3 regions of the Pseudarthrobacter sp. H2 genome follow, and region 1 is predicted to be linked to each of the others. Evidence: riboswitches for the same ligand, from Rfam matches in the RefSeq annotation. Region 1 holds a riboswitch; each other region holds the start of a gene.
What was found. A riboswitch is a leader RNA that binds a small molecule or an ion and turns the genes downstream of it on or off. The one in region 1 is predicted to bind glycine.

Region 1 (10,360 bases):
CAGGATTCACAACACCGGCCACGGCGTCGATCGTGATGCCAAGCCAGCGCCCGGCGTCGGCGACCGCTTCAACGGCAGCCCCGTCCCCGCCGTCCAGCATTCCGCGCAGCTCTGCCGTCATGTCCTCATAGCCGGCCGACATCCGGCCCAGCGTCGTCGCGTAGTCGGCTCCCGTCGCGCGGCTGTAGAGCGAGGCGAGGCCCAGATGCGTTTCGGCACAACCGCGCCGCCCACACCAGCACTGGAACCCGCCCGGATCAACAACGATGTGTCCGAACTCGCCGGCGAGCCCACCCGATCCGTGTTCCACCGTGGAGCGCGAGAAGAGCCCTCCGCTGACGGCGCTGCGTCCGCCGATGTAGGCCACGGATTTGTCGTCATTGAAGGCATCGCCGCTGATGCAGGAAAGCATGGAGTAGTTGGTCTCCCGGTCCACTCCCACGACGGCGGTGGACCCGGCCGCAGCCAGCATCTCCTCCACGTGGCGGCCCAGCGGGGCCGGCCCCCAACCGTTGAGGACCGAACGGACCACCGTGCCACGATCGCGGTCGGCAGCACCGGGCACGCCCAGTTCGACGGCGAGCACTTGGCGGGACTGCCGGGACGCCGTCTGGAGTAACTGGGTGATGGCCTGGTTCAGGAACGGGAGGTAGCCTTCGAGGCCGTCGTATTCGGGAACCGGAAATTCGTGGGTGGATTCCAGCTCCCCCACGAGGTTTCCGATGGCGGCCAGGATCCGGGTGCGGTCGCATTGGATGGCGAGCATCACCCAGGGGCGCGTGGCAAAGGAAATCGGGCGCACCGGCCGGCCCACCGCAGGCGGGTCGACGTCGCTCTCCTGCACGAGGCCGCGGTCCCGAAGTTCCTGGATCAGATTGGTCAAAGCGGAAACCCTCAGTCCGCAATGACGGGCAATCTCCGCACGCGTCAGGGTTCCATGTCTGGCGAGTGCGGACAACACCGAGGACAAATTGTGCTCACGAAGCCCTGCGACCGAGGCCCCCGACTGGCCCAGCGGCCCGGTCCCACCCACGCCCTTCATTCCCAGCCTCCCTGCCGCACCCTCCGCCGGCCCTGAACCGGCCTGCCATTCATCATAGAGGGCAGGGAAGCAGCAGGCGCCGGCATCAGGCCCTGGTCCGGCGCCGTCCGGCAAAATAGGCAACCGCGCCGGCAAGGCACCCCCAGAAGGGGGACACAATTCCCAGGGAGCAATGCCCGACGCCGTGACCGCAGGGGTGATCAGCGCAGCCGCGGAGCGCAGGTCCGCTGCCGTCCCCGGTGACTGTGTCCTGAATGGCCCCCTGCAGGGCGCCAAGAAGCGCAACGCCGGCGAGCACCGTCAGCATCGCCGCCGGGATGACGGCGAACAGCGCCACGACGGCGGTGCTGAACGCGCCGAAGAGGAGGTAGAAGATCCCGCAGGATATGCCGGCGACAAACCGCCGTCTGCTGTCCGCGTGGGATTCGGGCCCCGCGCAGATGCTCGCTGTAATGGCGGCAAGATTGACGGCGTGGCTGCCGAACGGCGCCGGCCAACGCTTCCGGAGCAAATTTCCGAGTCGCGGACCGTCCACCATGCCGTTCATCAACAGCGTCTGACGTGAACGCCATCCTGCTGCGCTACGGCATCCGCTACCCCAAAGACACGCCAGATGGACGAAGGAACACAGCCAGTGGCTGCACCGCCAACACTTTGACGAACAGACACTGCAGTTCACCTACGAGACCGATGTCGAGCAGGCCGAGCTGCTCGCCAGGCCTCTGGCACGCATCGACAAGCACGGCGCCGCCACGGCCGCGGCGTGCCGCTACACCCCGGTGATTGAGGCGTTGATGTGTCTGCGCGGCATCCAGATCACGACCGGGTCCGGGCTGGCCGTGGAGAGCGGGGACTGGACCCGCTTCACCGGCTCGCCCATCGGCTCCTACCTCGGGAAGTGGACGTGGCAGCACGCGGAGCTAACCCGAGAGCCAGCTATGAGCAGACGGTCTACACCGCCGACGCCCGATTTTAGACACCGGTACGCTCCAGCCGAACTCATCGTCATGCGGTAACGAACCCGCGCATATCAGCCTGGCAATGCAGTCGAGACAACACCCGCCAACACACCTCACCACGACCGGCCGGCACACGATGAGGGGCCCCCGGAACCAAAAGCCAGGAGCCGCTCATCCACGCCTATTGACAACCCGACCTACATATCAGCCTGTGGCTAGAGCTCCGTGCGGTGGAAGTTCAGGTGGCTGCGGCTTGCCGTCGGGCCGCGCTGGCCCTGGTAACGGTTGCCGTACTCACCGGAGCCGTAGGGAAACTCGGCCGCCGAGCTGAGACGGAAGAAGCACAACTGGCCGATCTTCATGCCCGGCCACAGCTTGATCGGCAGCGTGGCCATATTGGACAACTCGAGCGTGACGTGGCCTGAGAAGCCGGGGTCGATGAAACCCGCCGTCGAGTGTGTCAGCAGGCCCAGGCGGCCCAGCGAGGACTTACCCTCGAGCCGGGCGGCGATGTCATCGGGAAGGCTGACGGTCTCGTAGGTGGAGCCCAGGACGAACTCCCCCGGGTGCAGGATGAATGGCTCACCGGAGTCAACCTCGACCAGGCGGGTCAGCTCGGGCTGTTCCTCCGAGGGATCGATGTGGGCGTACTTGTGGTTGTCGAAGAGCCGGAAGAACTTGTCAATCCGCACATCCACCGACGACGGCTGGACCATGGCAGGGTCGAACGGCTCAAGGACAATCCGTTGGGAATCTATTTCGGCACGAATGTCGCGGTCAGAGATCAGCACACGATCAAAAATACCGCATCCGCCGCAGGCGGGACGCACGGGCGGGCCGCACGGGGCCGGTGGGACAGGTCCGGGGCTCCTACCCTGAGGCTGCGCCGGCACTTGGCCGCACGGCCGCCGCGGGGCCGCCTATTCCGCTTCAGGCATGTCTTCCAGCACGGCCTTGAGCTGGTCAAGCTGGCCGACTTCAGCCCTCATCCGCCGGCCGAAGACGTTCGTGAGCCGGTCCAGGAGCCCCTTGGGCTCGTATTCCAGGGCGAAGCGGACGCGCGTGTTGTGACCTTCGGTGCTCAGGTAGTAGCCGCCGTGCGGCCGTTCCGGGCCGACGATGACCCGGTACTGGATCTCGGCGCCCGGCCGCGCTTCGATGATCTCAAAATCTGCGGCGACGGGCCGCCCGCCGGGCCCGGTGCGGGTCTGCCGGTAGACGGCGCCCTTCGCGCCTTCGGTGCCCGATTCCAGCTCGACGCTCCTGATCCCCTCACGCCAACTCGGGAGATTCCGGCCGTCCAGCAGAAAGTTGTACACGCTCAGCGCGTCGCGCGCGATGACGACGTCGTACTCTGCGAATGCCACGGAAATCCTTGCTCGGCGATGGCTGGTGGGTGTAGCCCGTTCCCCCGAGACTGCAGCTAGCCATTTCAGGATAAACAGCAAGCCCGGCGCCGGCAGCCGCGCGGCGGGGTTTTACCGAAGAGTTATCCGAAGCGTTATGGGACCCAGCCGGGTCCGGCTGCGCTGACCCGGCTGCGCTCACCGGCCGCGCCGCGGCGGCGCGGCCGTGCCGCGGCAGGCAAAGTCCTCCGGCTGTTGTAAGCTAGGTTCCGCGGCGCTGGAAAGCGCGGCAACGCGGCTGTAGCTCAATGGTAGAGCGCTAGCTTCCCAAGCTCGATACGCGGGTTCGATTCCCGTCAGCCGCTCCAATCCACGCACCGCGCAGCACCCATGACTGCCCCGGCTGCCCCGGGGCGGGTTAGGCCGGTACCTGTATCGTTCGAAGTCAGGAACCTCTTCGGTTCCGCTACAGGAGCGATCATGGCTGACAAATCCCCCCGTCAAGCAGCATCCAAGAAATCCGGCAAGTCCCTCAAGGAAAAGCGGGCCGACAAGAGGACCGCGGCAGCGCCGCCCAGCTCCATGGACAAGGCCACCAGCACCAAGCCGGCCAGCCCCAAAAAGAAGTGACCGGTTCGACGGACCGCCTCACCCTGGGAGTCCTTGCCGGCTCGCGGAAACCTGACGAGCGGCGCCTCCCGATCCATCCCCTGCACCTGGAGCGCATCATCCCGGAACTCCGGCAGCAGCTGATCCTCGAAAAGGGCTACGGCGAGCGGTTCGGCGTGTCGGACGCCCACCTGGCACCGCTGGTGGGGCGCATCGTTCCGCGCGCGCAGCTCCTGGCGGAGGCCGACGTCGTCCTCCTGCCCAAGCCGCAGCCCGAGGACCTCGCCGAGCTCCGCGACGGGCAGGTCCTCTGGGGCTGGCCGCACTGTGTCCAGGACCGGGCCATCACCCAGCTGGCGATCGACAAGAAGCTCACGCTGATCGCCTTTGAGGCGATGAACCACTGGGCCAGCGACGGCGGCTTCGGCCTGCACGTTTTCCACAAGAACAACGAACTGGCCGGCTACTGCTCGGTGCTGCATTCCCTGGCCCTCAAGGGCTCCACCGGGGACTACGGCCGGAGGCTCAGCGCCGTCGTCATCGGTTTCGGCGCGACGGCGCGCGGGGCCGTCACGGCGCTCAACGCCCACGGCGTCCACGACGTCCAGGTCCTGACCAGCCGGGGTGTGGCCGCGGTGGCCTCGCCCATCCATTCGGTGCGGATTGCCCAGTTCGACCACGATGACAAGGCGCCGTTCCTCAGCGAGGTCATCACCGAACGCGGGCGGGTGCCGCTGGCGCCGTTCCTCGCCGAAAGCGACATCGTGGTCAACTGCACCCTGCAGGATCCCAACGCGCCGCTGACCTACCTGCGCGCCGAGGATCTGGGTGCTTTCCGGCCCGGCAGCCTGATCGTGGATGTTTCCTGCGATGAGGGCATGGGCTTCAGCTGGGCGAAAAACACCACCTTCGCCGAGCCGATGTTCCAGGTGGGCGACCACATCGACTACTACGCGGTGGACCACAGCCCCTCCTACCTCTGGGATTCCTCCAGCTGGGAGATCAGCGAGGCCCTGCTGCCGTTCCTGGAGACCGTGATCTCCGGCCCCGGGGCGTGGACGGACAATGAGACCATCCGCCGGGCGGTCGAAATCCGCGACGGCGTGATCCTGAACAAGGATGTGCTGCAGTTCCAGCGGCGCGGGCCGGAGTACCCGCACCCCCCGCTGGGCGCGTAGGGCCCCTGCCGCAGGCCGATTCGAGCGTAATGGTTCCGGCGATTTTGACGCGGCGGTTTGCGTGTGACCTGAACAGCGGATATATTGTGAGGCGTATCACTCACAAGTGATCGTGCTTATGATCTGCGGCGGGAGAGTCCTGCCGGTACGTTCAGCAGGCGCCGTAGGAGCAAATCCTCCCCAGGAATCTCTCAGGCCCACGTACCGCCGCGGCAAGGCAACTCTGGAAAGCAGTCCGGGAAACCGGGCTCACCGACGGTGCAAGCGGCGCCCTGCGAGAGCGGGCAATGCGGAAACTCTCAGGTCCAAGACAGAGCGGGGAGGAACCCGAATCAACGTGGCGCATCTGCACCACCTGAATTATGGAGTTCCTCATGACCGTCCAATCCGCGCCCACCGTCTTTGCAGACCGGCACATCGGCGCCCGCCGCCAGTCCGACATCGACACCATGCTGAAGTTCGTCGGCTACGACAGCGTCGACGGCCTTGTCGACACCGCCGTTCCGGACTCCATCCGGCAGGCAAGCCCACTGCTCCTGAAGGACGCCCTGAGCGAGGTCGAGGTTCTCGCCGAGCTGCGCCGCCTGGCTTCGAAGAACAAGACCGCGGTCCAGATGATCGGCCAGGGCTACTACGACACCGTGACGCCGCCGGTGATCCGCCGGAACATCCTCGAGGCCCCGGCCTGGTACACCGCCTACACGCCGTACCAGCCGGAAATCTCGCAGGGCCGGCTGGAGGCGCTGCTGAACTTCCAGACCATGGTCCAGGACCTGGTGGGCCTGCCGGTCGCCAACGCCTCCCTCCTGGACGAAGCGACGGCGGTGGCTGAGGCCGTGCTGATGATGCGCCGGGCGAACAAGAACAAGGCCGCCCACGACGGCAAGACCGTCCTGGACGCCGACTGCCTGCCGCAGACCATCGCCATCGTCAAGGGCCGCGCCGAGGCGCTCGGCTTCGAGGTCGAGGTCGCCGACCTGTCCAAGGGCCTGCCCGACGGCGTCATCAACGGCGTCGTCCTGCAGCAGCCCGGTGTTTCGGGCCGGGTGTTTGACCACGCTGACGTGATCGCGGCGGCGAAGGAACGCGGCGCGCTGGTGACGGTGGCCGCTGACCTGCTGGCCCTGACCCTGATCACCCCTCCGGGCGAGCAGGGCGCGGACATCGCCGTCGGCTCCACCCAGCGTTTCGGTGTCCCGCTGTTCTTCGGCGGCCCGCACGCGGCCTACATGGCCGTGCAGAAGGGCCTGGAGCGGTCCATGCCGGGCCGTCTGGTCGGTGTGTCCAAGGACGACGCCGGTGTTCCCGCGTACCGCCTGGCGCTGCAGACCCGCGAGCAGCACATCCGCCGCGAGAAGGCCACCTCCAACATCTGCACCGCGCAGGCGCTGCTGGCCATCGTGTCCTCGTTCTACGCCGTCTACCACGGCCCGGACGGCCTCAAGGCAATCGCCGAACAGGTCCACAACAACGCCCGCACCCTGGCCACCACCCTTCAGGCCGCCGGCCGCGAACTGGTCGCCGATACCTTCTTCGACACCGTCACGGTCCGGGTCCCGGGCAAGGCCGCCAAGGTCATCGCCGCCGCCCAGGCACGCGGCATCAACCTGCGCCACATCGACGGCGACACCATCGGCGTGTCCGCTGATGAAACCACGACGACGGAGGTCCTCTCAGCCATCGCCGTCGCCTTCGGTGCCGGTCCGGTTGTCGACGCGAAGGGCTTTGAACTGCCCGGATCGGTGCTCCGCACCTCCGATTACCTGCAGCACCCGGTGTTCAACACCCACCGCTCCGAGACCCAGCTGCTGCGCTATATCCGCAGGCTGAGTGACCGGGACCTGGCACTGGACCGCACCATGATCCCGCTGGGTTCGTGCACCATGAAGCTGAACGCCACCGCGGAGATGGAAGCCATCTCCTGGCCGGAATTCGCCTCCATCCACCCGTTCGCCCCGGACTCCCAGACCGAGGGCTGGCGCGAACTCATCACCGGGCTGGAAGCGGACCTCGCCGAAATCACCGGCTACGACCAGGTGTCGCTGCAGCCGAACGCCGGATCCCAGGGCGAGCTCGCCGGCCTGCTGGCCATCCGCGGCTACCACCGCTCCCGCGGTGACGACCAGCGCAACGTCTGCCTGATCCCGGCCTCGGCCCACGGGACCAACGCCGCCTCCGCGGTCCTCGCCGGTATGAAGGTCGTCGTCGTGGCCACCGCATCGGACGGCACGATCGACCATGCCGACCTGAACGCCAAGATCGAGGCCAACAAGGACGCCCTCTCGGCCATCATGATCACCTACCCCTCCACCCACGGCGTGTACGACGCCGACGTCACCGAAATCTGCGACGCGGTGCACGCCGCCGGCGGCCAGGTCTACGTGGACGGCGCCAACCTCAACGCCCTGGTCGGGCTGGCCCAGCCGGGCAAGTTCGGCGGCGACGTCTCGCACCTGAACCTGCACAAGACCTTCTGCATCCCGCACGGCGGCGGCGGACCCGGCGTCGGCCCGGTCGCGGCCAAGGCCCACCTGGCACCGTTCATGCCCGGTGATGCCAACAAGGCAGCCCACGACGACGGTCACGGCGGGTCAAAGGGTGTGGCCATCTCCGCGTCCAACTACGGTTCCGCCGGCGTCCTGCCGATCTCCTGGGCCTACGTGAAGCTCATGGGCGGCGAAGGCCTGACCGAGGCGACGAAGTCGGCGCTCCTCGCGGCCAACTACGTCGCCGCACGGTTGAACGAGTACTTCCCGGTGCTGTACACGGGTGAGGGCGGGCTCGTGGCGCACGAGTGCATCCTGGACCTCCGCGACCTGACCGCGAAGACCGGCGTCACCGCCGAGGACGTGGCCAAGCGCCTCATCGACTACGGCTTCCACGCCCCCACGCTGGCGTTCCCGGTTGCCGGCACGCTGATGGTGGAGCCCACCGAATCCGAGGACCTCGCGGAGATCGACCGGTTCATTGAAGCGATGATCACCATCCGGCAGGAAATCGACCAGGTGGCCAACGGTGACTTCACCGTGGAGAACAGCCCGCTGCGCAACGCACCCCACACCGCGTCCGCCGTCGTCTCCTCAGAGTGGACGCGGACCTACAGCCGTGAGCAGGCCGTGTTCCCGGTCCACCACCTCAAGCAGGACAAGTACTTCCCGCCCGTGGGCCGCATCGACGGCGCCGGCGGGGACCGCAACCTGATCTGCTCCTGCCCGCCGCTTTCCGAGTTTGAAAACTAAGGATCCCGACATGACTGAGAACTACACCGCGCTCTACGAAGAGCACAAGAAACTCGGCGCCTCCTTCACCGACTTCGGTGGCTGGCAGATGCCCCTGAAGTACAGCTCCGAGCTGGCCGAACACCACGCCGTGCGCAAATCCGCCGGCCTGTTCGACCTCTCCCACATGGGCGAGGTCTGGGTCACCGGACCCGAAGCCGGTGCCTTCCTGGATTACGCTCTGGTGGGCAAACTCTCCGCAATCGCGGACGGGAAAGCCAAATACTCGCTCATCTGCAACGCCGACGGCGGCATCATCGATGACCTCATCACCTACCGTTTCGGCGACGAGAAGTACCTGGTGGTCCCCAACGCGGGCAACGCACCCACCGTCGCCGCTGCCCTGGCCGAGCGGGCCGCGGACTTCGACGTAGAGGTCGAGAACGTCTCCGCGGAGATGTCCCTCGTCGCGGTCCAGGGGCCCAAGGCCGAGGCCATCCTGCTGAAGCTGACCGATGAGTCCCAGCACGCGCTGGTCACCGACCTCAAGTACTACGCGTTCAACGAGGTCACCGTGGCCGGCCACGACGTCATCCTGGCGCGCACCGGCTACACCGGTGAGGACGGCTTCGAGCTCTTTGTACCGAACGACGGCGCCGCCCCCCTGTGGGCTTCGGTGGCCGAAGCGGGGGCTGAGTTCGGCATCGTTCCGTGCGGCCTCGCCTCCCGCGATTCGCTCCGGCTCGAGGCCGGCATGCCGCTCTACGGCAACGAGCTTTCGCTCGAACGGTCGCCGTTCGACGCCGGCCTGGGTCCCGTCGTGGCGCTGAAAAGCAAGGAAGGCGACTTCGTGGGCCGTTCGGCACTGGAGGCCGCCAAGGAGGCCGGTTCCGAGCGCAAGCTGGTGGGCCTGAAGGGCCTCGGACGCCGTGCCGGCCGCGGGCACTACCCGGTCCTCAAGGACGGCGTAGTGGTTGGTGAGGTCACGTCCGGACAGCCCTCCCCCACCCTCGGCTACCCCGTTGCCATGGCCTACGTGGATGTTGCACTCACCGAGCCGGGCACGGCCCTGGACATCGACCTGCGCGGCAAAGCGGAGCCCTTCGAGGTTGTTGCCCTGCCGTTCTACAAGCGCCAAAAGTAATTACTCCCGACGCTCCCTCACCTTTCGCAGTGTTTGGGCCGACGCTCTCTCACTTGTTGCACTCCAAACTTAAGGAAAAACACACATGGCCAAGGTTGCCGCTGAACTGAAGTACTCCGCCGAGCACGAGTGGATCGCCGCTGATGGCTCGGGACCGTCCGTGATCGGCGTGTCCGCCGTTGCCGCCGAGGCTCTGGGCGACATCGTGTACGTGGACCTGCCCGAGGTCGGCTCCACGGTGACCGCGGGGGAGACCTGCGGGGAGATCGAGTCCACCAAGTCCGTTTCGGACCTGTACTCCCCGGTGACGGGCGAGGTCACGGAGGTCAATGACGGCGTCGTCGCCGATCCTGCCGTGATCAACTCCGATCCGTATGGTGCCGGGTGGCTGTTCAAGGTCTCTGTGACCGAAGAGGGCCCGCTGCTGTCCGCGCAGGAGTACGCTGCAGCCAACGGCGGCGAGCTGTGAGCGCCGCCGGCACCGCCACGGCAGTCACCGCCTTCGAGCAGGTCGTGTCCCCGTCCCTGGACGCGGAGCTGTCCGTCCTGGATCCGGAGATCGCCGCGAGGATCGATGCCGAGCTGGGCCGGCAGCGCGACGGCCTGGAGATGATCGCCTCGGAGAACCACACGGCGGTGGCCGTGATGCAGGCGCAGGGCTCGGTGCTGACCAACAAGTACGCCGAGGGTTACCCGGGCAAGCGGTACTACGGCGGCTGCGAGCACGTGGACGTCATCGAACAGCTCGCCATCGACCGGGTCAAGGCCCTGTTCGGCGCCGGGTTCGCGAACGTGCAGCCGCACTCCGGTGCGCAGGCGAACGCCTCGGTCATGCACGCCCTGATCAAGCCCGGCGACACCATC
Region 2 (10,360 bases), 540 kb from region 1:
GCGAGGTCGAGATGGATCGGCTTTTCGCATAGCACGGCGACCCCGGCATCCGCGGCGCGCCGAAGATGACCGGCGTGGGTGTCCGTCGAAGACGCTATGAATACGGCATCAATCGCGCCGGCGTCGAAGATCTCGTCGAGGCTGCCGGCCACGGCGGCCCCGTATGTGCGCGCGAGGGCATCCGCGCGGTTGGTGTCGAGGTCGTACACAAAACAGAAGTCGACGTCCGGGTTGATTGCGAGGTTGGCTGCATGGACGGTGCCGATGAATCCGGCGCCGATGAGGGCGAAGCGTTGCATGGTCAGGCCTCCTGGCTGGTTGCGCTGGCCGGGACGGTCCAGGCGCCGTTGTTCGCGTGGGATGCGGCGACAGCTTCGACGAACTGCACGCCGATGAGCCCGTCGATGCCGGTCGGAAAGGACAACTCGCGGATTGTGCTTGCCGTGCGGTCACGTCGTGCCGTGAGTTCATCGGCGAGATCACGATAGAAGTTCGCGAATGCCTCGAGGAAGCCCTCGGGGTGGCCGAGGCCGACGCGGGTGAGCCGGGCAGCATCATCGGACAGAGTGCTGAGGCCATGCGTCAGGATGGTCGTCGTGCCCTCGAGGTCCTGCACCGACAGGTGATGGGGATCCTCGTGCTGCCATTCCAGGCTCCCGGCGTCACCGAATATGCGGATGCGCAGGCCGTGGTTGTGTCCCGTCGCGGCCATGCTGGCCCAGACACGCCCCGGGACTCCGCTGTTGAGCCGGAGCGATACCGTGGCGTTGTCGAAGACCGTGCGCCCGGGGACGACGGTGTGCAGCTGCCCGGAGATTTCTTCCGCTTCAAGGCCAGTGATGTAGCGGGCCAGGTGATAGGCGTGTGTGCCGAGGTCCGCCACCACGCTGGGGAATCCGGCAACGTCCGGGTCTGTGCGCCAGGCAGCCTGCTTGTGCCCGGAGAGTTCCAGCGGTGTCGCCGCCCACCCGGAGGCGTGCTCGACGTCGACGAAGGTGATGCGGCCGAGCGCACCGTCGCGGACCATCCTGCTGGCCTGGCGGACCATGGCGTAGGCGGAGTAACAATGCGGCACGGCGAGGATCGCGTCGTTCTCCGCCGCGATGCGCACGAGCTCGGCGGCCGTAGCCGAATCGCCGGTGAGCGGCTTCTCGCACACGACGGAGATTCCCTGCTCCAGGAACGCCTTCGCGATAGGGAAGTGGCTGTCATTCGGGGTGGCGACAACGGCGAGGTCGATCCCCTCCGGGTGCGCTGACTCCGCCTCGGCCATCTGCTCGTAGTCCGCGTACGTGCGCTCCGGTGAAACACCCAGGCTGCTCGCGACGCGTGCCGCCTGCCCGGAATCCCGCCCGAAGACGCCAGCTTCCAGCGAGTAACGGTCATCGAGCCGCATCCCGAAGCGGTGTGTCTTGCCGATGTCGGCACCGGCGCCGCCACCGACCATTCCTGCCCTGAGGCGGAGCCTGCCTGGTTCAACCATTACTTCGTTCCTTACCGCAGTTTGGACAAATGTAGACCGTTCCATATTGAGTCATGGGGAACCCGGGCGCAACCCCTAGACTGGATTCGACATGAGGAGAACGAATGCCTGAAACGGACAATGACGCACGGTCACTGCGGCAGCCGACGATCCGCGACGTCGCCGAACGCGCGCAGGTGTCCAAATCCTTGGTTTCGCTCGTCCTTCGGGACGCGCCGCACGTCAGCGACACACGCCGGCGGGTGGTCCTCGAGGCAATCGCCGATCTCGGGTACCGGCCCAATGCCCACGCCCGGGGACTCTCGCGCACTAAGAGCGACACCGTCGGCGTTCTCCTGAACGATTTGCGCAATCCCTGGTTCGTGGACCTGCTCGAGGGCCTGGCCGCCACCCTGCATGCTGCGGGACTGTCGCCGGTCCTGGTTGACAGCTACACGGACCGGCGCATCGGCAGGGACTCGGTGGACGCGATGCTCCGGCAGGGCATCGACGGGCTCGTGGTGGTCGGTACGACAACCGAATCCGATGCCATCCAGACCGCTGCCGAAACCATCCCGGTAATTCTCGCCGGAACCCGCGACCCGAACCTTCCCGGCGTCGACGTCGTAGTCAACGACGATGAAGCCGGTGCCCGCGCGGCAACACAGCACCTCATCGACTTGGGCCACCGGCACATCGCGCATCTGAGCGGGCCAGGCCGGATCGGCGAGCTTCGCCTCGCCGGATTCCGCGAGGCGATGCAGGATGCCGGGCTTGATCCGGACGAATTCGCAGAGACAGGCGGGATGAGCGAGGAGAGCGGGTACGCGGCCACCCGCCGACTCCTGACACAGGAACGCAGGCCTACAGCGGTCTTCGCCTTCAACGACATTGCTGCGATCGGCACTCTTTCGGCAGCCGCGGATCAGGGGCTGAGTGTTCCGGCCGATCTTTCCGTCGTCGGCTACGACAACACGTACCTCTCCCGCATCCGGCACCTGTCTTTGACATCCGTCGACAACGGAAACTTCGCCATTGGCGTGCAATCCGCGAAATACCTCATTGAGCGGATGGAAGCCCCTGTGCAGCTCCAGAGGATCCACCTCGTCCCCGCAACACTGCAAGTGCGAGGCTCCACTGCTGCTCCTCCAGCTGGAAACTGATCACTGTTCCGGCGTTTACGCAGGTATCCGGGCGGGCCCTCCCTAACTCCATCAGCGCGCGCGATCGGCATCGACGGACTCAGTGTCCACAACGTGCTGACCACCCGGAACCGGTCTACAAATCGTCTCGGCGGGGGCGAAGCGTGGACTTCTGAGAATGTCAATCAGACACGAGCCCACTTTGCCCTGGTATCGCAGTCTGATCGGGGACCAGCAGTGGGCCTCATTCCCGCGTGGGTCAGGAACGTCAAACGGCCCTGGCCACAACTGGCCAGGCTTCAGCAGCCCGATGAGCGACCGCGATTTCGAGCAGTGACGGAGCGTTCCGGGAGCGCTGCAGCTGAGGATTCCTAGCCAGGATTCCTGGGAGGGGCCCAGCGCGCAGGAGGGGGATAGATTTAGCTCGCGATCGTGGTTGAAACCCATCCGAGACTGAGAACCAGCGTCAGGACCATAGCCCAAGTGATGGCCAGCGCGGTGCTGTAGTACCAGTAGCTCTTGAAGTGGCTCATGACGTTCTTCGTTCCGGTATCGATGGCCTCCTGGTGGTCCGGTGTTCTCAGGCCGGGGGACGTGGCTGGAAGTGGAGTGTTTCAAGATAGTTTTCGTCGTACTTCTCTTCCCGGGGTTCATCATTCGGGAAACCACCGGGAAGTGTGCCCTGGTTCAGGCCAGCCAGAAGGACATGCTCAAGCCCCGGCTCGGTGTTCATGGTCGTTGTCTGGACGGTTCCGGTGGCCAGACCCGGTATTTTGGCGTTGGCCATTTCATCGATTCCGGCCACGCCGGCTGCGACCAGGAGAAACGCCGCGACGGCTGCCAGCCCGGGAACTATTTTTCTTCTCCATGCGCTCATACCCTGATCATGGGCTCCCCACATGGGAACAGGGCACCGATTCCCTATGGCGAGGCTGTGATAGCCAGTCGGCCCCGATGCTGATCCAGTGCCAGACACCGGCGGTGAGATCCACCGACCTCTGCGTTGTGCCCCGTCCCCGGTGAAGTGCGCGGATACTGGGAGGCTAAGGCGTGTCAGGCGCCCGGCCCGCGGTCCAGGTCAAGGCCTTCCGCGGTCCAGGTCAAGGCCTTCCGCGGTCGCCAGCCTTCTTGGCTCGTGCAGGATTTCCAGTTGCTGGTTGTTGAGGTCCATCAAAAGCTCGATCTCTTCTTTTGCTTCACGTTGGTGTCGTAGTCGTGCTGCGCTATCGCCGCGGCGACCGCGTCCTTGCGCTTGGCGGCGATAAGCAGGATAGCGCCTTGGAGCCCGGCCAGCATGGAGAGCAAGAGGTTCAAAAAAATTTAGGGATACGGGTCCCAGGCGTTGTTCGCCAGCGCTCAGGTGTTGATGGCGAACGGGTGCCCCGGCCATGAACCTGCCGGGGGCACCCGGAAGGCACGCCAACATCCGTTGACAACATCATTGAGATTCCTGCGGATCGTACGTGCCCGCTCCACCGGGGCTAAACCGTCCTGTGGACGGCTGGGCGCCTACTGGCGCAAGCGCCTGGCGGCAAGTGTGAACCAGCACCGGATCATGGACGCGGTCACCGAAGTCGTGACCACCACCGGGGTGCTCAAGGGCCGCAACCGCAGGGCACTTGACTCGACGGTCCTGGATGACGCGGGTCGCACGGCAGGACACCGTCACGCAGCTGATCGCCGCCGTGCGCCGCTTCGGCCGCGATGTTCCCGGCGGCAAGGACCTGATCGCGGCCCACCCCATCGAGTACGACTACACCCGGGCCGGCAAACCGGACATCGCCTGGAACGACGCGCCAGCCAGGGGGCGACAAGGAATATTCGGCCCGGGTGAAACGCCGTCCTCACCGCCTCCGGGCGATCAAATGCCGTTCAGTTGGATGCGGTCGGGTTCGGTCCTCATTGTCCGACCGACGCACCTTTGCTGAGGAGCTCCGTGGCAGCATTTTTGTCCGACTGGAGCTCGTCCTGGAACGTCGCGTAGCGGGCCAGGTGGGACGGGCGTTTGCGCAGGACGAGCCAGGCGGCGCCGAGCACGATGAACCAGACCGGGGTGACCAGGAGCGCCACGAGGGTGTCCGGCTGCGTGGTCAGCGCCCAGAGGACGAAGGCGAAGAACGCGAAGACCACCCAGACCATGGGGATGCCGCCGGGCATTTTGTACTTGGAGGCCTCGTGCAGGTGCGGGCGGCGGGAACGGAACTTCAGGTAGCTGGCCAGGATCATGGACCAGACGAAGACGAAGCAGACGGCGGACACGGTGGTGACCATGTCGAAGGCCTTGCCGATGTCCGAGCCCGCGTACATCAGGATGACGCCGGAGAGCAGCAGGACGCAGGAGAGGAACAGGGCGTTCTGCGGGACCTTGCGGCGGGAGAGGCGGCTGAACACGCCGGGGGCGTCGCCCTCCTGGGCCAGGCCGTAGACCATGCGGGAGGTGGAGTAGATGCCGGAGTTGGCCGAGGACATGGCCGAGGACAGGACCACCAGGTTCACGATGGTGGCCGCGGCGCCGAGGCCGGCGAGGGAGAACATGGCGATGAACGGGCTGTGGCCGGCCTGGAACTGGGTCCAGGGGGTGACGGACATCAGGATGATGAGGGCGCCGACGTAGAAGAGCAGCACGCGGATGGGGATGGAGTTGATGGCCTTGGGCAGGTTCTTCTCCGGGTCCTTGGCCTCGGCGGCGGTGGTGCCCACCAGTTCGATGCCTACAAAGGCGAACACGGCGATCTGGAAGCCGGCAACAAAACCCATGAATTCGTTGGGGAAGAAACCGCCGTGGCTCCACAGGTTCGAGAAGGTGGCCGGGCCGGCGTCGGACTGGAAACCGCTGAAGATCATGAACAGGCCCACAATGATCAGTGCGGCGATGGCGATGATCTTGATGAGGGCGAACCAGAACTCGGTCTCACCGAACGCCCTCACCGTGGCGAGGTTCAGGAGCAGGAGGATGCCAATGGTGACCAGGCCCGGGATCCACAGCGGCAGCCCCGGCCAGAGTTCCTGGGAGTAGCCGGCGATGGCGATGACGTCCGCGATGCCGGTGATCACCCAGCAGAACCAGTAGGTCCAGCCGGTGAAGAACCCGGCCCACGGGCCCAGGAGGTCCGCGGCGAAGTCGCTGAAGGACTTGTAGTGCAGGTTGGACAGCAGGAGTTCGCCCATGGCCCGCATGACGAAGAACAGCATGAAGCCGATGATCATGTACACGAAGATGACGGACGGGCCGGCGGCCGAGATGGTCTTGCCGGAGCCCATGAACAGGCCGGTGCCGATCGCGCCGCCAATGGCGATCAGCTGGATATGCCGGTTACTGAGCTGCCGCTCAAGATGGGGGGTTTCAACAATCATGGAAGGGGGAGGATGAATCGTCATGAGGAACTCCATTGTTCAAGTGGCGCCAAGGTGCCACGATGATTCGGGTTCCTCCCCGCTCTGTAATTGGACCTGAGAGTTTCCGCGTCCTGCTGTCGCAGGTGCCGCTTGCACCGTCGGTGAGCCCGGTTGCCCGGGCTGCTTTCCAGAGTTGCCTCGCCGCGGCGGTACATGGGCCTGAGAGATTCCTGGGGAGGATTTGCTCCTACGGCGCCTGCTGAATGTACCGGCAGGACTCTCCCGCCGCGGATCATAGGCTTTTTCAGTTTTGAGTGATGCGAGTCACAACACTAGCGTGGAGAACGGCTCCAGGCAACCAGCCAGCCGCCAATACCGTTCGCGCACTCAGCGGGCCAGAACTGTATTCGGAGCTCGTGTTAGCCGCGGCTCTCTTCGGGTCCTTCGGTGTCGATGTGTTCTTTGCGGACTTCCTCATTGACTGTGACCTCATCGGTGACCGTTTCGGTGCCGATGCGGACCCGTTCGACCGGGACGGTCTCCTTGGTAACTATGAGTCGTTCCTCGTGGAGGATGACCTCGCGCTCGTCGTCTTTGTCCGGACCGTTCATCGCCTCGCTGCGGTTTTCCTCCGTGATCGGTTCTCGCTCGATTCGGACTTCTTCGCGCTGCACTGGCACCGTCCTGGTGACGTTTTCCGTGGTGACGTATTTACGCAGGCGTGGCCGGCCGGGGGCCGGCTGTTCGGCACCGATGTCCGGGCGCGTCTGGGGCTGGGTCATGGCGTCGTCCGTAGTGGGCGCTGTGGCGTCGCGTTGTCCGGTGGGCGCGGTGGCGTCGCGTTGTCCGATGGGCGCTGTGGTGTCGTATCCGGTGGCGCCCGTGGCGTCCCGTGCGCCGGTGCGGTCCGTGCCGGTGGCGTCGGGAGCGTCGTTGCGGTCGGTTTCGGTGGTGTCGCGTTGTCCGGTGGTGCGGGTGGCGTCGGGTGCGTCGTTGCGGTCGGTTCCGGCGGTGTCGCGTTGTCCGGTGGTGCGGGTGGTGTCGTATCCGGTGGCGTCGCGTTGTCCGATGGGCGCTGTGGTGTCGTATCCGGTGGCGCCCGTGGCGTCCCGTGCGCCGGTGCGGTCCGTGCCGGTGGCGTCGGGTGCGTCGTTGCGGTCGGTTTCGGTGGTGTCGCGTTGTCCGGTGGGGGTCATGGCGTCGTCCGTGGTGGGCGCGGGGGCGTCGTATCCGGTGGCGTCGCGTTGTCCGATGGGCGCTGTGGTGTCGTATCCGGTGGCGCCCGTGGCGTCCCGTGCGCCGGTGCGGTCCGTGCCAGTGGCGTCGGGTGCGTCGTTGCGGTCGGTTTCGGTGGTGTCGCGTTGTCCAGTGGGGGTCATGGCGTCGTCCGTGGTGGGCGCGGTGGCGTCGCGTTGTCCGGTGGTGCGGGTGGCGTCGGGTGCGTCGTATCTGTCCGTGCCGGGGGCGGCGGTGGAAGCTGCGTTATCTGTAGCCGCTTCGGTGTAGGTGCGTCCGCTGTCGAGCTGGTAGTGCTGGTAGAGCCGGCCTTCCTCGGCAGGCTCCAGGGGCCGATCGGCGTCGATCCGGGGCGCGTCCTTGACCTGGTTTTTGCTGTACGTGACGACAATGTCATTGCCCTCTGTCCGAGCACCTTGAAGGGGCACGAAGGATTCGGACATTCCGAACAAACCCGTCCTGACGGTCATCCAGCTGGGCTGTCCGTCATCGTTGTCCACGAAGACCTGGCCGATGGAGCCGATCTTTTCTCCGTCCTCCGAAAGGACATTTGCGCCTTGGCTGAGCAGGCGATCGATTTGTTCGGCGGTGAGCATGACGTCTCCTTGGATCTCATAGGTTGGAATAGTGCGTCCGATCGGGTGCCCTTGATGGACCACCTGACCGGTACCGGGCAGGACGCTTTGATGCTGACCGGTGCCTTGGAGGCGTCCGCGGCGCTGCGAACTGCCTGGAGGGAGACGGGCCGCCGAAAGAGCCCAGTATCAGGCTCTTCACAGACGAGGCCGTCACGGGGCTGATGTTCGCCATGACGGTGCCGTGCTGGGACGCGATGATCGCAGCCGGCGGCGCGCTCACCGGATGTCGTCCGAAGACGAACCGCAGCAATGACGGGACGAGCATGTCGTAGAAGATTTTGGAAATGCTGGCACCCGCAACCGGTGAGGACTGGCCGGGTGCTTTGTTGGTGCTGCCGAGCTTCACCGGAGGGTCGAGACCCTCTTGATGCACCGGCTGGGCCGGGGTTCTGCGCTTCAACTTCGTGAGCGGCGGCCGGACGGCGAAGGCGACCAGGAACTGGAGAATGAACGTTTTCATTACCGCCAGTCCGGCTTGGATCCGGTGGAGAATATCCAAAGTATGCGCTGCCATTCGATCAGGAGGCTGGGACCGGTCCCGCGCGGGGAGGTCTTCCCGCGCCGTTTTTCGTGTTATATCACGAACGCCGCTTTATTAGGAAGCCCCCTTATGAATGACCGCGATGCACTCATCATCGCCCTGCAGGCGGTCCAGATGCGGATAGGTGACATCGTGAACCGGCGCCATGGTTGGTGGCCGGGGTGCCATACTGAGGTCAATTGCGATGCTGGGTCGATTGGAATCGGGCCATTGATTGTGGACCGGGGGTCACGACATGCTGCTGGACACATCGACGCTTCGTGTGGCGTTGGCTGTGGTCGACCTGACACTTCTGCTGCTCTTCTACTTCGTCACCTACCGGCGGACGCGTTCCGCATACAGTGGCTGGTGGTGCGTGGCCCTGCTGCTTTTCCTGGCGGGCAACGCCGCGTATCTGCTGGACGGCACGGTCCACCAGGTGTGGGCCAACCCCTCGGGCAACGTGCTGCTTGTGTCGGGAGCGGCCAGCATCTGGGCCGGCGCCCGTTCGCTGCGGACCGCCGCTCCGCGCAGCTGGGTCCTCGCCGTCGCTCCCGCGATCACCGCCGTGGCGTCCGTGCTGGACCACCCGGCCACCAACATCTGGGCGGGCGGGCCCGCGTACCTCGTCTTCATGGGCACGCTGATCGGACTGGGCTGCAGGGAGCTGTTCGTGCTGGACCGCGACTTTTCGCACGCGCACCGCACGCTCGCCGTCGGCTCGGGGATCCTTGCCGTGTACTATTTCGGCCGGTTCATCGCCTTCGTCACCGACGGGCCCGCGGGTCCGGTGTTCGGCTCCGTCTTCGGATCGGTGACCACCACTGTCTTTTCGGCCGTGATCCTGGTGGTCGCGTCCTTCACCATGGCCGAGCTGAGCTACGAGCAGCAGACGCAGGACCTCCGCTCCCGCGCCACCTTGGACGGCCTGACCGGGCTGCTCAACCGCACGGCCTTCATGGACCTCGCCGCGGTCGAACTGCGCCGGCTCAACCTGGCCAGGACGCCCACATCGCTCATCCTGGCCGACCTGGACCATTTCAAGACCATCAATGACGAGTTCGGGCACTCCGCGGGAGACACCGCACTGCAGGCCTTCGCGGACGCCTGCACGGCCACGGTGCGCTCCACCGACCTCGTGGGCCGCTACGGCGGGGAGGAATTCATCCTGCTCCTGCCGGGTGTGAGGCCCGAGCGCGCCAGCGAAATCGCTGCCGACATCAGCCGCCGGCTCCATTCCCGCCGGCCAGAGGTGATTCCGCGCCTGCCCACCGTTAGCTACGGCATCGCCTCGACGGCTGCCGGCCGCGCGGACCTTGCGGCGCTGGCGACGTCCGCGGACGCGGCCCTCTACCGGGCGAAAACCCTCGGGCGGAACCGCGCGGTGCTGGCCACGAGTCTCCTCGAGGACAAAACAGCCTGAACGGGGTCCGCCCGCGGGGTGGCGTCAGCCCGCGGCGTCAGGAAATGACCCCGTCCACCAGCGCCTTGGCCTCGGCCTGGACCTGCTTGAGGTGCTCCGCGCCCTTGAAGGACTCGGCGTAGATCTTGTAGACGTCTTCGGTACCGGAGGGCCGGGCCGCGAACCAGGCGTTCTCGGTGACCACCTTCAGCCCGCCGATGGCCGCGCCGTTGCCGGGTGCTTCGGTCAGCTTGGCCGTGATGGTCTCGCCTGCCAGTTCCGTGGCGGTGACGTCCGACGCCGAGAGCTTGCCGAGCGCCGCCTTCTGCTCCCGCGTGGCCGCGGCATCGATCCGGGCGTAGACCGGGTCGCCGAACTGGTCGGTGAGGCCCTTGTAAAGCTGCGACGGCGACTTGCCGGTCACCGCGGTGATCTCGGACGCCAGCAGCGCCAGCAGGATGCCGTCCTTGTCCGTGGTCCAGACGCTGCCGTCCTTCCTGTTGAACGAAGCGCCCGCGGATTCCTCGCCGCCGAAGGCCCCTTCGCCGGAAAGGAGCCCGGGAACGAACCACTTGAAGCCGACCGGGACCTCCACGAGCTTGCGGCCCAGGCTTTCGGCCACGC
Region 3 (10,360 bases), 1.3 Mb from region 1:
CGATCGCCGACGAGGGCCCCACTCCGGCCAACGGCAACATCCACGGCGGCGTCACCCTGCTGGCCAACACCGACGTGGCCAAGCCGGACCCGGCAACCATCAGCATGGCCGACCTTCCCGCCGCCCCGGCCACGCCGCCGGCAGAGGTCACGGCCCCCGGCGCCGAGGCCGAGTCCGGCAAACCCGTGAAGGTGGTCGTCTACATCGACTTCATCTGCCCGGTGTGCAAGAGCTTCGAGGCGCAGTACAACACAGGACTGACCAAACTGCGCAACGAAGGCAAGATCACGGTGGAATACCGCCCGCTGGGCTTCCTGGACAGCCGCTCCACCACCAACTACTCGTCCCGCGCGGCCAACGCCGCCGCCTGCGTCGTCAACGAGTCCCCGGACAAGTACTCGGACTTGGTCAACGCCCTCTTTGACAAGCAGCCCGCTGAAGGCACGGCCGGCCTGTCAGATTCGGAACTGAAGAAGATGGCCGCCGACGTCGGGGCCAAGAGCATCGACAAGTGCGTGGACGACAAGACCTACCGCCCGTACGTGAAGCACACCACCCAGGAGGCCCAGGTCATCGGGGTTACGGGTACGCCCACCGTCTTTGTGGAAGGCAAGCAGTGGGGCAAGGGCGACAGTGCCCAGACTCCGTTCGACCAGTTCCTGCAGGCCGCCATCGACGCCAAGAAGTAGCAGCACCCAGCAGCGGCAACAGCTGTTGGCCCGGTTCCGGCTTCATCCGGGACCGGGTTGGCTGTTGGTTTCTCGCCACGGTTACATCGGTTCCTTCCCGGCGTTTTTGACCAGCATTTTTACCACCGGGCGTGCTTGGGCTAACCTTGTCTAGCGTCATGGCGCCAGGCCCCTGATCGGGGTCCTGCGCCCGGCGTGACACAGGAATGCCTCCTTAGCTCAGTTGGCCAGAGCACCGCTCTTGTAAAGCGGGGGTCGTCGGTTCGAATCCGACAGGGGGCCCTACGAACCCCTCCGTTCCGGCGATTTTGCCCCGAACGGAGGGGTTTTTCATGCGCGGTGACCGGGGCATGGGGATGAGCCCGCCTACGCCCTCCGCGGGCCGCGGTGCGTGCGCCCGTGGACCAGGAAGTACAGCAGGACCGCAGAACACATCAGCAGGCTCAGGGCGCCGTACATCCCGGCGTAGCCCAGCACGGGGACGAGCGCACCCAGGACCACCGGTCCCAGCCCCGTCCCGGCGTCGAGCATGAAGTAAAACGTGGAAATACCGGTGCCCATGCGCGCTGGGGGCACCGCGGTGACTGCAATCGTCTGGGCACACGGCAACAGTGCCCCGAAGCCGAAACCAACCAGGATCCCGGCCAGCCCGATGCTCCAGACGCTCGGTTCGAGTGCCAGCATGGCCAGGCCCAGGGCGAAGAATGCCAGCGTCGGATACATGACGCTGTTGTCGCCCCGGCGGTCCTGGATCCGTCCGACGAACAACCTCGAGGCCAGCACCGCTGCGGCATAGAGCAGGAAGAAGATCCCCGCTGAGTCGGACATTCCCCGGGCCTTGGCATAGGACACGAGAAAGGCGAGGATGCCCGAGTAGGCGAGGCCGACGACGAAAATGACACTTGCGATGGGCAGGGCATCGGGATCCAGCAGGGCGGAGAGACGTGACCGGCGGCTGGGTTCGTGGTGCCCGGAGTGCTTCCCGGGGCTGCGGACCCGCTCGGGCAGGCGCAGCGTGAACGCAATGATGAGCGAGATCACGGAGGAGGCGGCGCAGAAGTAGAAGATGCCCTCGTACTCTCCGTTCGAGGAGAGCTGGATGGCCAGGGACGGTCCCAGGGCCGTGGCGAGCGTGGCGGACAGGCCGAAGTACCCGGTGCCCTCGCTCCGCCGCGCGGGCGGGATCAGGGTCTGGACCGCAGCTGCGATCGCTGTGTTCCCGGCACCGAATGCCAGTCCGTGGACGAAGCGCAATGCCAGCAGCAGGCCCAGCGTGTTCGCCGGCAGGTACAGCAGCGATGCCACGACGAACACGGCGAGGCTGGCCAGGAGTACGCGGCGCCGGCCGAGGGTGTCCAGCAGCCGCCCGGCGAAGAGGCGGGCCACCATGGAACCCACGATGAAGGCGCTCGAGGCGAACCCGGCGGCGCTGTCCGAGGCCTGGAAACGCTCCACGGCGTAGAGCGCCATCGATGTCATGAGCAGGTAAAACACCATCGAGATGAAAAGGTTGGTCACGATCGCGAGGACAAAGTTCCGTGTCCAGAGCCTTGTCTGTGGCTGGCTGTCCTCGCCCATTCGTTATCCTTCCCCCGGCTGCGCAGCTGGCCTGGTGGCCGGCGCGCGGCTTCAATTATCCCCGCGGCGGGGACCGGACGGGTGCTGGGCGGTGCCGCGGGTCCCGGCGCCCGGCCCGCGCGCGGTGCAGTTTTGTCCCATATCCCCCAACTGCGTGCATAATGACCTAAACTGCTTCACTGATACGCCTGAAATGGCGCTGCGCAGCAACGAAAGTGAACCCCGCCATGGCTACCGATTACGACGCCCCACGCAAGACAGAAGAAGAATCCCCGGCTGAATCGCTGGAGGCCCTGCAGGCTTCCCGTGGCGGCGGCGCGCAGACTGCTGTCATCGACGTCGAGGAGAACGACACCGCCGAGGGAATCGACCTTCCCGGCGCGGATCTGTCCGGCGAAGAACTGACCGTCGTCGTCGTTCCCCAACAGTTTGATGAATTCACCTGTTCCTCCTGCTTCCTGGTCCGCCACCGGTCACAGGTGGCCCGTGAAAAGAACGGCCTGAATTACTGCCGCGACTGCGAAGGCTAGGACCCGCCGGCACGCCATCAACTCCACAGCGTGCAGCAGCAGGCATCGCGACGCGCCGGACCCGCACGGGTGCCGGCGCTTCGCCGTTTTGTGACCCGGCGCGGCCCAGATTAACGGTTGGGCGCCGAAGCCGGTGAAGCTCTCGCCAGCAGGCACGGGCGCTCGTACGCTTGAACTGTCTGATCCTTTGAGGGGGTAGCCGAGTTGAAAAAGATCCAGGTGTGGCTTGTCGCCCTTCTGATGGCCGCCGGTCTGGGCCTGCTGGCTCCCGGCCCCGCCGTCGCGGACTCCTACTGCGGGCTGGTCTGGGGATCGCTCGTCAAGGCGGATCCCGCCATGAGCCAGGCGAAGGTGGTCAACGTCAGGACCGGGCAGCACTACTGCTTCGACCGGCTGGTCATTGACCTCAACGGAGCAGTGGCCGGCTACACCGTCGGCTATGTCAAGGAAGTGGGGCAGGAAGGCTCCGGGGCACCGATCCCGTTGCGGGGCCAGGCGTTCCTCCGTGTCACTGTCAACGCGCCCGCCTACGACGACAGCGGCAAGGCCACCTACAACCCGGCGGACAAGAACGAACTGAGCAATGTAACCGGCTACCAGACCTTCCGGCAGGTGGCGTGGGCAGGCAGTTTCGAAGGCTACTCCGGCCTGGGGCTCGGGGTCCGGGCACGGCTGCCGTTCCGGGTGTTCACCCTGGCCGGCCCCGACGCAGGATCACGCCTCGTGGTCGACGTCGCGCACTTCTGGTAACAAGCACTTCTGGTAGCAGGCACTTGCTGGAAGCAAGCACTTCCGGTAACAACGACGCCGGGCCGCGCCGAAGGCAGGCCCGCGCCCAGGCCGCTTAGTAAGCTGACTGAGAAATTCCGGCCGGGATCGTCGCCGGCCGGATCCCGCCGGAGTAGCGTCTGGAGTACCGGCCCCAGCGGCAGCGGGCGAAACGGTATCGGACCCACCCAGGAGGATTCATGAAAGCATCACCTACTCTCACGGCCAACCTGCAGGCAGTCCTCGCGGACCTGATTGAGCTTCACATCCAGGGCAAGCAGGCGCACTGGAACATTGTGGGAACCAACTTCCGGGACCTTCACCTGCAGTTGGACGAGATCATCGATGCGGCACGTGTCTTCGCGGACGAGACGGCGGAGCGCATGCGCGCCCTCCACGCACTGCCGGACGGCCGCAGCTCGACGGTCTCCAAGTCCACGTCCCTGGCCGAATTCCCGGCTGGCCTGATCAATACCAAGGATGCGATCGAACGGATCGTCGCCGCCCTTGAGGCGGCAGTCGGCACGATGCGCAAGGTCCACGACGAGGTGGACGAAGAGGACCCCACGTCGGCGGACCTGCTGCACGCCATCATCGCCAGGCTGGAGCAGTTCGCCTGGCTGGTAAACGCCGAGACCATGAAGCCCACGGCCAGCGTCACCACCGCCAACAGCAAGTAGCACCGCTCGCCCTTTACCGCAAGCTTTCCAGAGCGTCCGACGCCGGGTTCCTCCCGGCGCCGGACGCCTCTCTTTAACCCGCGACGATGCCCTTGACTTCCGCCGCGGACAGCGAATACTTAAGTATGTGCTTAACAATCCAGCGCAACCGCAAGCAGGGGATCAGGAGCTCGACGGCGTCTTCCATGCGCTCGCCGACCCCACCCGCCGCGCCATGCTCGTCAGGCTCTGCGAGGGGCCGGCCACGGTCTCCCAGTTGGCGGAGCCGTTCGGGATGAGCCTGCCCGGGATTGTGCAGCATCTTCAGGTCCTGGAAGCCAGCGGCCTGATCCGCAGCGAAAAGATCGGCCGGGTGCGCAGCTGCAGCGTCAACCCTGCCGCGGTCCGGCGCGCAGAGAACTGGCTGGGCCAGCGCCGGACGCCGGGGGAGCGCCGACTCGACCGGCTTGAGAGCTTTCTGGATACCCAGCCACCCCACTGAACAGATACCAGGAGTCCGCCATGAGCACCCCCATCACGCACGCCAGTTTCAGCCTGGAGCGCCAGCTGAACGCCTCGCCGTCGAGCGTTTTCCGCGCGTTCTCGGACCATGCGAGCAAGAAAAAGTGGTTCGCCGGGCCGCCCGAATGGAACCAGGGGGAGTCGAACCTGGACTTCAGGGAGGGCGGCCGCGAGACGGACGTCGGCGGCCCCGCCGGCGGCTTCGTCTCCACGATGCACGCGGTCTACCACGACATCGTGGAGAACGAACGGATCGTCTACACCTACGAGATGCTCCTGGATGGGGTGCGCATGTCCGTTTCGCTCAGCACCCTGGAGCTGGAGCCCGACGGCGACGGCACCCGGCTGACCCTGACCGAGCAGGGCGCCTTCTTCACCGGCAGCGTCGAAAGCGATGCGGCCCAGGTGGCAGGCCGCAAGGAAGGCACCAACGGCCTGCTGGACGCGCTCAAGGCCTTCGTCGAGGGAAGCTGAGCCGGCTGGCCGCCGTCGTCCGCTCCGTCAGCGTGCGGTGGGCACCTTGCGGAGGGCGGCGGCGGCGAGGACGGACGCTCCGGCCATCAGCACCAGCGCGATGGCGGCCGTGACGTGGACGCCTGATTCGAAGGCGGCACGGGCGGCCGCCGTCACCGCCTCCGCCAGCGGCGCCGGCAGGGACTGCGCCAGCTCGACGGCACCGGCGAGCGTCTCGCCTGCCTGCGCGGTGGCCGTACCGGTTGATTGGCCGGCCGCCGGTTCGCCCAGTCCCGCGGGCAGGTGGAGGTTGCGCTGGTAGGAGGCGGTCAGGATGGACCCCAGAATCGCCGTGCCCAGCAGGGACCCCACCTCGTAGCCGGTCTCGGAGATCGCCGCGGCAGCGCCGGATTTCTCCGCCGGGGCCGCGCCCAGGATCAGGTCGTTGGAGATCGTTTCGGCCGCGCCGACGCCGAGGCAGAGGACCAGCAGGGCGGCCAGCAGGATCCCCGGGCCGTGGCTGTGGTCACCGAAGGCCACCAGGAAGTAGCCCGCCGCGCTCAGCAGGAGTCCGCCGGCCACGACGAAGCCGGGACGGACCTTCCGCACGAGCGGCACGACGAGCAGGCCCGCCGCGACGGTGGCGATCAGCGCCGGGATCATGGCGACGCCGGACTCGGAGGGGGACTGGCCCTCCAGCAGTTGCAGGTGCTGGGCCAGGAACAAAATGAAGCCGTTGAAGGAAAACAACGCCAGGACGTTGGCGGTAATCGCCGTGCTGAAGACCCTGTTGCCGAAGAGGCTGACGTCCAGCAGCGGTGACGCCGCGGCGGACTGCTCCTTGCCGTTCGGGGCCCGACCTCCTTGTTCCCGAGTCCCGTGCAGCAGGGCCCGCTGCCGGCGGATGAAGACGTAGCCCATGAGCAGGCCGAAGCCCATCGCGGCAACGGGTTCCGGTGCCAGGCCGTGGGTGGCGAGGGCCTTGATGCCGTAGACCACGGGAACCATCACCAGCAGGGACAGGATGATGCTGGGAACGTCCACCCGGCCCGGCTGGGGGTCGCGCGATTCCGGGACCAGGACCGGGCCGAGCACCAGCAGCGGCAGGATGATCGGCACCGCCACCAGCAGGATTGCACCCCACCAGAAGTGCTCCACGAGCCAGCCGCCGAAGATCGGGCCGAGCGCGGCGCCGCCGGAGAAGCCTGCAGCCCAGATGGCCACGGCCAGCCGGCGCCTGTTGGGCTGCGGGAAGATGTTGCGGATCAGGGAGAGCGTGGACGGCATCAGCATCGCGCCGAAGAATCCCAGTCCGACGCGGCCGGCGATCAGCCATTCGGCGCTCGGTGCGAAGGCGGTCGCCGCCGAGACCGCGGCGAAACCGGCGCTGCCGATCAGGAGCAGCTTGCGGCGGCCGATCCTGTCGCCCAGGCTGCCCATCGCCACGAGCAGTCCCGCCAGGACCAGGGGGTAGGCGTCGACAATCCAGAGCAGCTGGACGCCGGTGGCGTCGAGGCTGCGGGCGATGGACGGCAGCGCGAAGGTCAGCGCGGTGTTGTCCACCGCCACGAGCAGTACCGGGAACATCAGCACGGCCAGGGCCAGCCAGTCGCGCCACGGTGCGCGCGGGGCCGGGACAGTCGGCGTGGCGGTGCTGCCGGTGAGCGGGCTGAAAGATGTGTTGCTCATGAAGATAACTATACCGTCTGGACGGTATAGTTAAGAAATGGTGCCGGTGCCGGGCATGATAGGAACCATGGCCAGAAAACCCGTAGCCCGCGAAGCCGTCCTTGATGCCTTCGAATCCCTCCTGATCGATGAGGGCGAGCGGGCAGCGACGCTGGATGCCGTCGCCAGGCTGGCGGGGGTCTCCAAGGGCGGGCTGCTGTACCACTTCCCGAACAAGGAAGCCATGATCTCCGTGCTGCTCGAACGGCTGGACCGGCTCCTTGCCGAGGACGTCAAGGCCATGGCGGCCGCTCCGGAAGGTGCCGCAGCCTACTTCATCAAGTCCTCGGTCTGGGCGGACACCCCGATGGACCGGGTCTTCGTGGCCGCCACCCGGCTGGCCGAAGTCGCGCATGAGGAGACCCTGCACCGCTTCGCGGCCGGCCAGGCCCGCTGGCTCGAACTTTTGGCCGCCGACATCGGCCCCGGGATGGCCAAGGCCGTCCTGTACATGGGGGACGGGCTGTACTTCAACGCCATGCTGGCCCGCGGCCCCGGCGGCCCGCTCCCCGAGGTGGGCGGCGACGTCGAAAGCCTGCTGGCCGCCGTCGAACGGCTGCGCGGCTGAGCGGTTTGCGGCTGTCGATATAGTCCCCGGCTGCCGAAGTCGCCGGAAGCGTGCCAGATCGCAGCAACCTTCCGGCGAGCCCGCGTGCTGACCGGCGACTTCGCGGCCGCGGACCGCCTGGCGGTGCCGTTCTGCCGGCCGACGTCGAAAGCCTGCTGGCCGCCGTCGAACGGCTGCGCGGCTGAGCGGTTTGCGGCTGTCGATATAGTCCCCGACTGCCGAAGTCGCCGGAAGCGTGCCAGATCGCAGCAACCTTCCGGCGAGCCCGCGTGCTGACCGGCGACTTCGCGGCCGCGGACCGCCTGGCGGTGCCGATCTGCCGGCCGACGTCGAAAGCCTGCCGGCCGACGTCGAAAGCCTGCCGGCCGCCGTCGAACGGCTGCGCGGCTGAGCCTGCGGCTGTCCCTCGTAGGAGTTTGCAGACGCGGGCCGGACGGAGGACAATGGGGGCCAGTGACTGTTGTCACCGCAATTGAATATGCCTTTGATCTGCGGCGGGAGAGTTCTGCTAGTAGGTACAAGCAGGCGCCGTAGGAGCAAACCCTCCCCAGGAATCTCTCAGGCCCATGTACCGCCGCGGCAAGGCAACTCTGGAAAGTAGCAGGCTGTCCAGCCCGGCTCCGGGTCCGTCCCGGACAATTGGCCCTGACATGCTGTGCTCACCGACGGTGCAAGCGGCGCCTGCGACAGCGGGCAAAGCGGAAACTCTCAGGTCCAATACAGAGCGGGGAGGAACCCGAACCAATGTGGCGCACCCTGCGCCGCCTTATTTATGGAGTTCCTTGTGACTGTTACCCCAGCCTCCACGTCCTTCGTTGACCGGCATATCGGCGCCCGCCGCCAGTCCGACGTCGACGCCATGCTGAAGGCTGTCGGCTACGACACCGTCGATGCGCTCGTGGACACCGCCGTCCCGAAAGACATCAGGCAGGACTCCCCGCTGGAGCTCTCCGAAGCCCTCAGCGAGGTCGAAGTCCTCGCCGAACTGCGCAGGATCGCCGCGAAGAACAAGACCGCTGTCCAGATGATCGGCCAGGGCTACTACGACACCCTGACCCCGCCGGTGATCCGCCGGAACATCCTCGAGGCCCCCGCCTGGTACACCGCCTACACGCCGTACCAGCCGGAAATCTCGCAGGGCCGGCTCGAGGCGCTGCTGAACTTCCAGACCATGGTCCAGGACCTCGTGGGCCTGCCGGTCGCCAACGCCTCCCTGCTGGACGAGGCCACCGCCGTCGCCGAGGCCGTGCTGATGATGCGCCGGGCGAACAAGAACAAGGCCGCCCACGACGGCAAGACCGTGCTGGACGCCGACTGCCTGCCGCAGACCATCGCCATCGTCAAGGGCCGCGCCGAGGCGCTCGGCTTCGAGGTCGAGGTCGCCGACCTGTCCAAGGGCCTGCCCGACGGCGTCATCAACGGCGTCGTGCTCCAGCAGCCCGGCGTTTCGGGCCGGGTGTTCGACCACTCCGCCGTCATCGCCGAGGCCAAGGAACGCGGCGCCCTCGTCACCGTCGCCGCCGACCTGCTGGCCCTGACGCTCATCACCCCTCCTGGCGAGCAGGGCGCGGACATCGCCGTCGGCTCCACCCAGCGCTTCGGCGTCCCGCTGTTCTTCGGCGGCCCGCACGCCGCCTACATGGCTGTGCAGAAGGGCCTCGAGCGGTCCATGCCGGGCCGGCTGGTCGGCGTGTCCAAGGACGACGCCGGCGTTCCCGCGTACCGCCTGGCGCTGCAGACCCGCGAGCAGCACATCCGCCGCGAGAAGGCCACCTCCAACATCTGCACCGCGCAGGCGCTGCTGGCCATCGTGTCCTCCTTCTACGCCGTCTATCACGGCCCGGACGGCCTCAAGGCAATCGCCGAAACCACGCACGGCCATGCCAGGACGATCGCCGCGTCGCTGAAGGCCGCCGGCCTTTCCGTGCTGCACACGTCCTTCTTCGACACCGTCACCGTCTCCGTCCCGGGCAAGGCCGCCGGAATCATCGCCGCCGCCGAGGCCAAGGGCATCAACCTGCGTGCCATCGACGCGGACACGGTCGGCATCTCCACCGATGAGGCGACGACGGCGGGCATCGTCGCCGACGTCGTGGCCGCCTTCGGCGCCGGCGTGGCGGGCAGCGCCTCCGACGCCGCCTTCGCCCTGGACGCCGCCGTCGAACGGACCTCGGACTACCTGCAGCACCCGGTCTTCAACACCCACCGCTCCGAGACCCAGCTGCTGCGCTACATCCGCCGGCTCTCGGACCGCGACCTCGCGCTGGACCGCACCATGATCCCGCTGGGCTCGTGCACTATGAAGCTGAACGCCACCGCGGAGATGGAGGCCATGTCCTGGCCGGAGTTCGCCTCCATCCACCCCTTCGCCCCCGAGTCCCAGACCGCCGGCTGGCGTGAACTGATCGAGGACCTCGAGGCGCAGCTGACCGAGATCACCGGCTACGACCAGGTCTCCATCCAGCCCAACGCCGGTTCCCAGGGCGAGCTGGCCGGCCTGCTGGCCATCCGCGGCTACCACCGCTCCCGCGGCGAGGCGGGGCGCAACATCTGCCTGATCCCCGCCTCCGCGCACGGCACCAACGCCGCCTCCGCCGTGCTGGCCGGCATGAAGGTCGTCGTGGTCGCCACTTCCTCCGACGGTACGATCGACCACGCCGACCTCACCGCCAAGATCGAGCTGCACAAGGACGCGCTGGCCGCGATCATGATCACCTACCCGTCCACCCACGGGGTGTACGACGCCGACGTCCGCGAGGTCTGCGACGCCGTCCACGCCGCCGGCGGCCAGGTCTACGTGGACGGCGCCAACCTCAACGCCCTCGTCGGGCTGGCTCAGCCGGGCCTGTTCGGCGGCGACGTCTC

Region 2: another riboswitch for glycine. It lies ahead of cycA (D-serine/D-alanine/glycine transporter); the one in region 1 lies ahead of gcvP (aminomethyl-transferring glycine dehydrogenase).
Region 3: another riboswitch for glycine. It lies ahead of gcvP (aminomethyl-transferring glycine dehydrogenase); the one in region 1 lies ahead of gcvP (aminomethyl-transferring glycine dehydrogenase).

What each region holds. Positions count from the first base shown of each region.
Region 1 is NZ_CP189594.1:4,773,285-4,783,644, reverse strand. It holds gene ACQCSZ_RS22215 (ROK family protein) at 1-1,042, opposite strand, end outside; gene ACQCSZ_RS22210 (benzoate/H(+) symporter BenE family transporter) at 1,128-1,589, opposite strand; gene dcd (dCTP deaminase) at 2,217-2,792, opposite strand; gene ACQCSZ_RS22200 (SRPBCC family protein) at 2,922-3,368, opposite strand; tRNA gene ACQCSZ_RS22195 (tRNA-Gly) at 3,642-3,715, shown strand; gene ACQCSZ_RS22190 (hypothetical protein) at 3,828-3,977, shown strand; gene ACQCSZ_RS22185 (N(5)-(carboxyethyl)ornithine synthase) at 3,974-5,134, shown strand; glycine riboswitch at 5,254-5,351, shown strand; glycine riboswitch at 5,353-5,458, shown strand; gene gcvP (aminomethyl-transferring glycine dehydrogenase) at 5,509-8,373, shown strand; gene gcvT (glycine cleavage system aminomethyltransferase GcvT) at 8,384-9,496, shown strand; gene gcvH (glycine cleavage system protein GcvH) at 9,582-9,965, shown strand; gene glyA (serine hydroxymethyltransferase) at 9,962-10,360, shown strand, end outside.
Region 2 is NZ_CP189594.1:4,233,410-4,243,769, reverse strand. It holds gene ACQCSZ_RS19660 (Gfo/Idh/MocA family protein) at 1-299, opposite strand, end outside; gene ACQCSZ_RS19655 (Gfo/Idh/MocA family protein) at 302-1,483, opposite strand; gene ACQCSZ_RS19650 (LacI family DNA-binding transcriptional regulator) at 1,588-2,625, shown strand; gene ACQCSZ_RS19645 (hypothetical protein) at 3,185-3,481, opposite strand; gene ACQCSZ_RS19640 (hypothetical protein) at 3,775-3,918, opposite strand; partial or broken gene ACQCSZ_RS19635 (IS5/IS1182 family transposase) at 4,115-4,409, shown strand; gene cycA (D-serine/D-alanine/glycine transporter) at 4,504-5,982, opposite strand; glycine riboswitch at 6,138-6,235, opposite strand; gene ACQCSZ_RS19625 (DUF2382 domain-containing protein) at 6,360-7,772, opposite strand; gene ACQCSZ_RS19620 (GGDEF domain-containing protein) at 8,591-9,757, shown strand; gene pgm (phosphoglucomutase (alpha-D-glucose-1,6-bisphosphate-dependent)) at 9,795-10,360, opposite strand, start outside.
Region 3 is NZ_CP189594.1:3,426,170-3,436,529, reverse strand. It holds gene ACQCSZ_RS16035 (DsbA family protein) at 1-689, shown strand, start outside; tRNA gene ACQCSZ_RS16030 (tRNA-Thr) at 898-971, shown strand; gene ACQCSZ_RS16025 (MFS transporter) at 1,056-2,267, opposite strand; gene ACQCSZ_RS16020 (DUF4193 domain-containing protein) at 2,495-2,797, shown strand; gene ACQCSZ_RS16015 (AMIN-like domain-containing (lipo)protein) at 3,002-3,547, shown strand; gene ACQCSZ_RS16010 (Dps family protein) at 3,766-4,245, shown strand; gene ACQCSZ_RS16005 (ArsR/SmtB family transcription factor) at 4,373-4,726, shown strand; gene ACQCSZ_RS16000 (SRPBCC family protein) at 4,747-5,220, shown strand; gene ACQCSZ_RS15995 (MFS transporter) at 5,248-6,888, opposite strand; gene ACQCSZ_RS15990 (TetR/AcrR family transcriptional regulator) at 6,956-7,495, shown strand; glycine riboswitch at 7,981-8,079, shown strand; gene gcvP (aminomethyl-transferring glycine dehydrogenase) at 8,268-10,360, shown strand, end outside.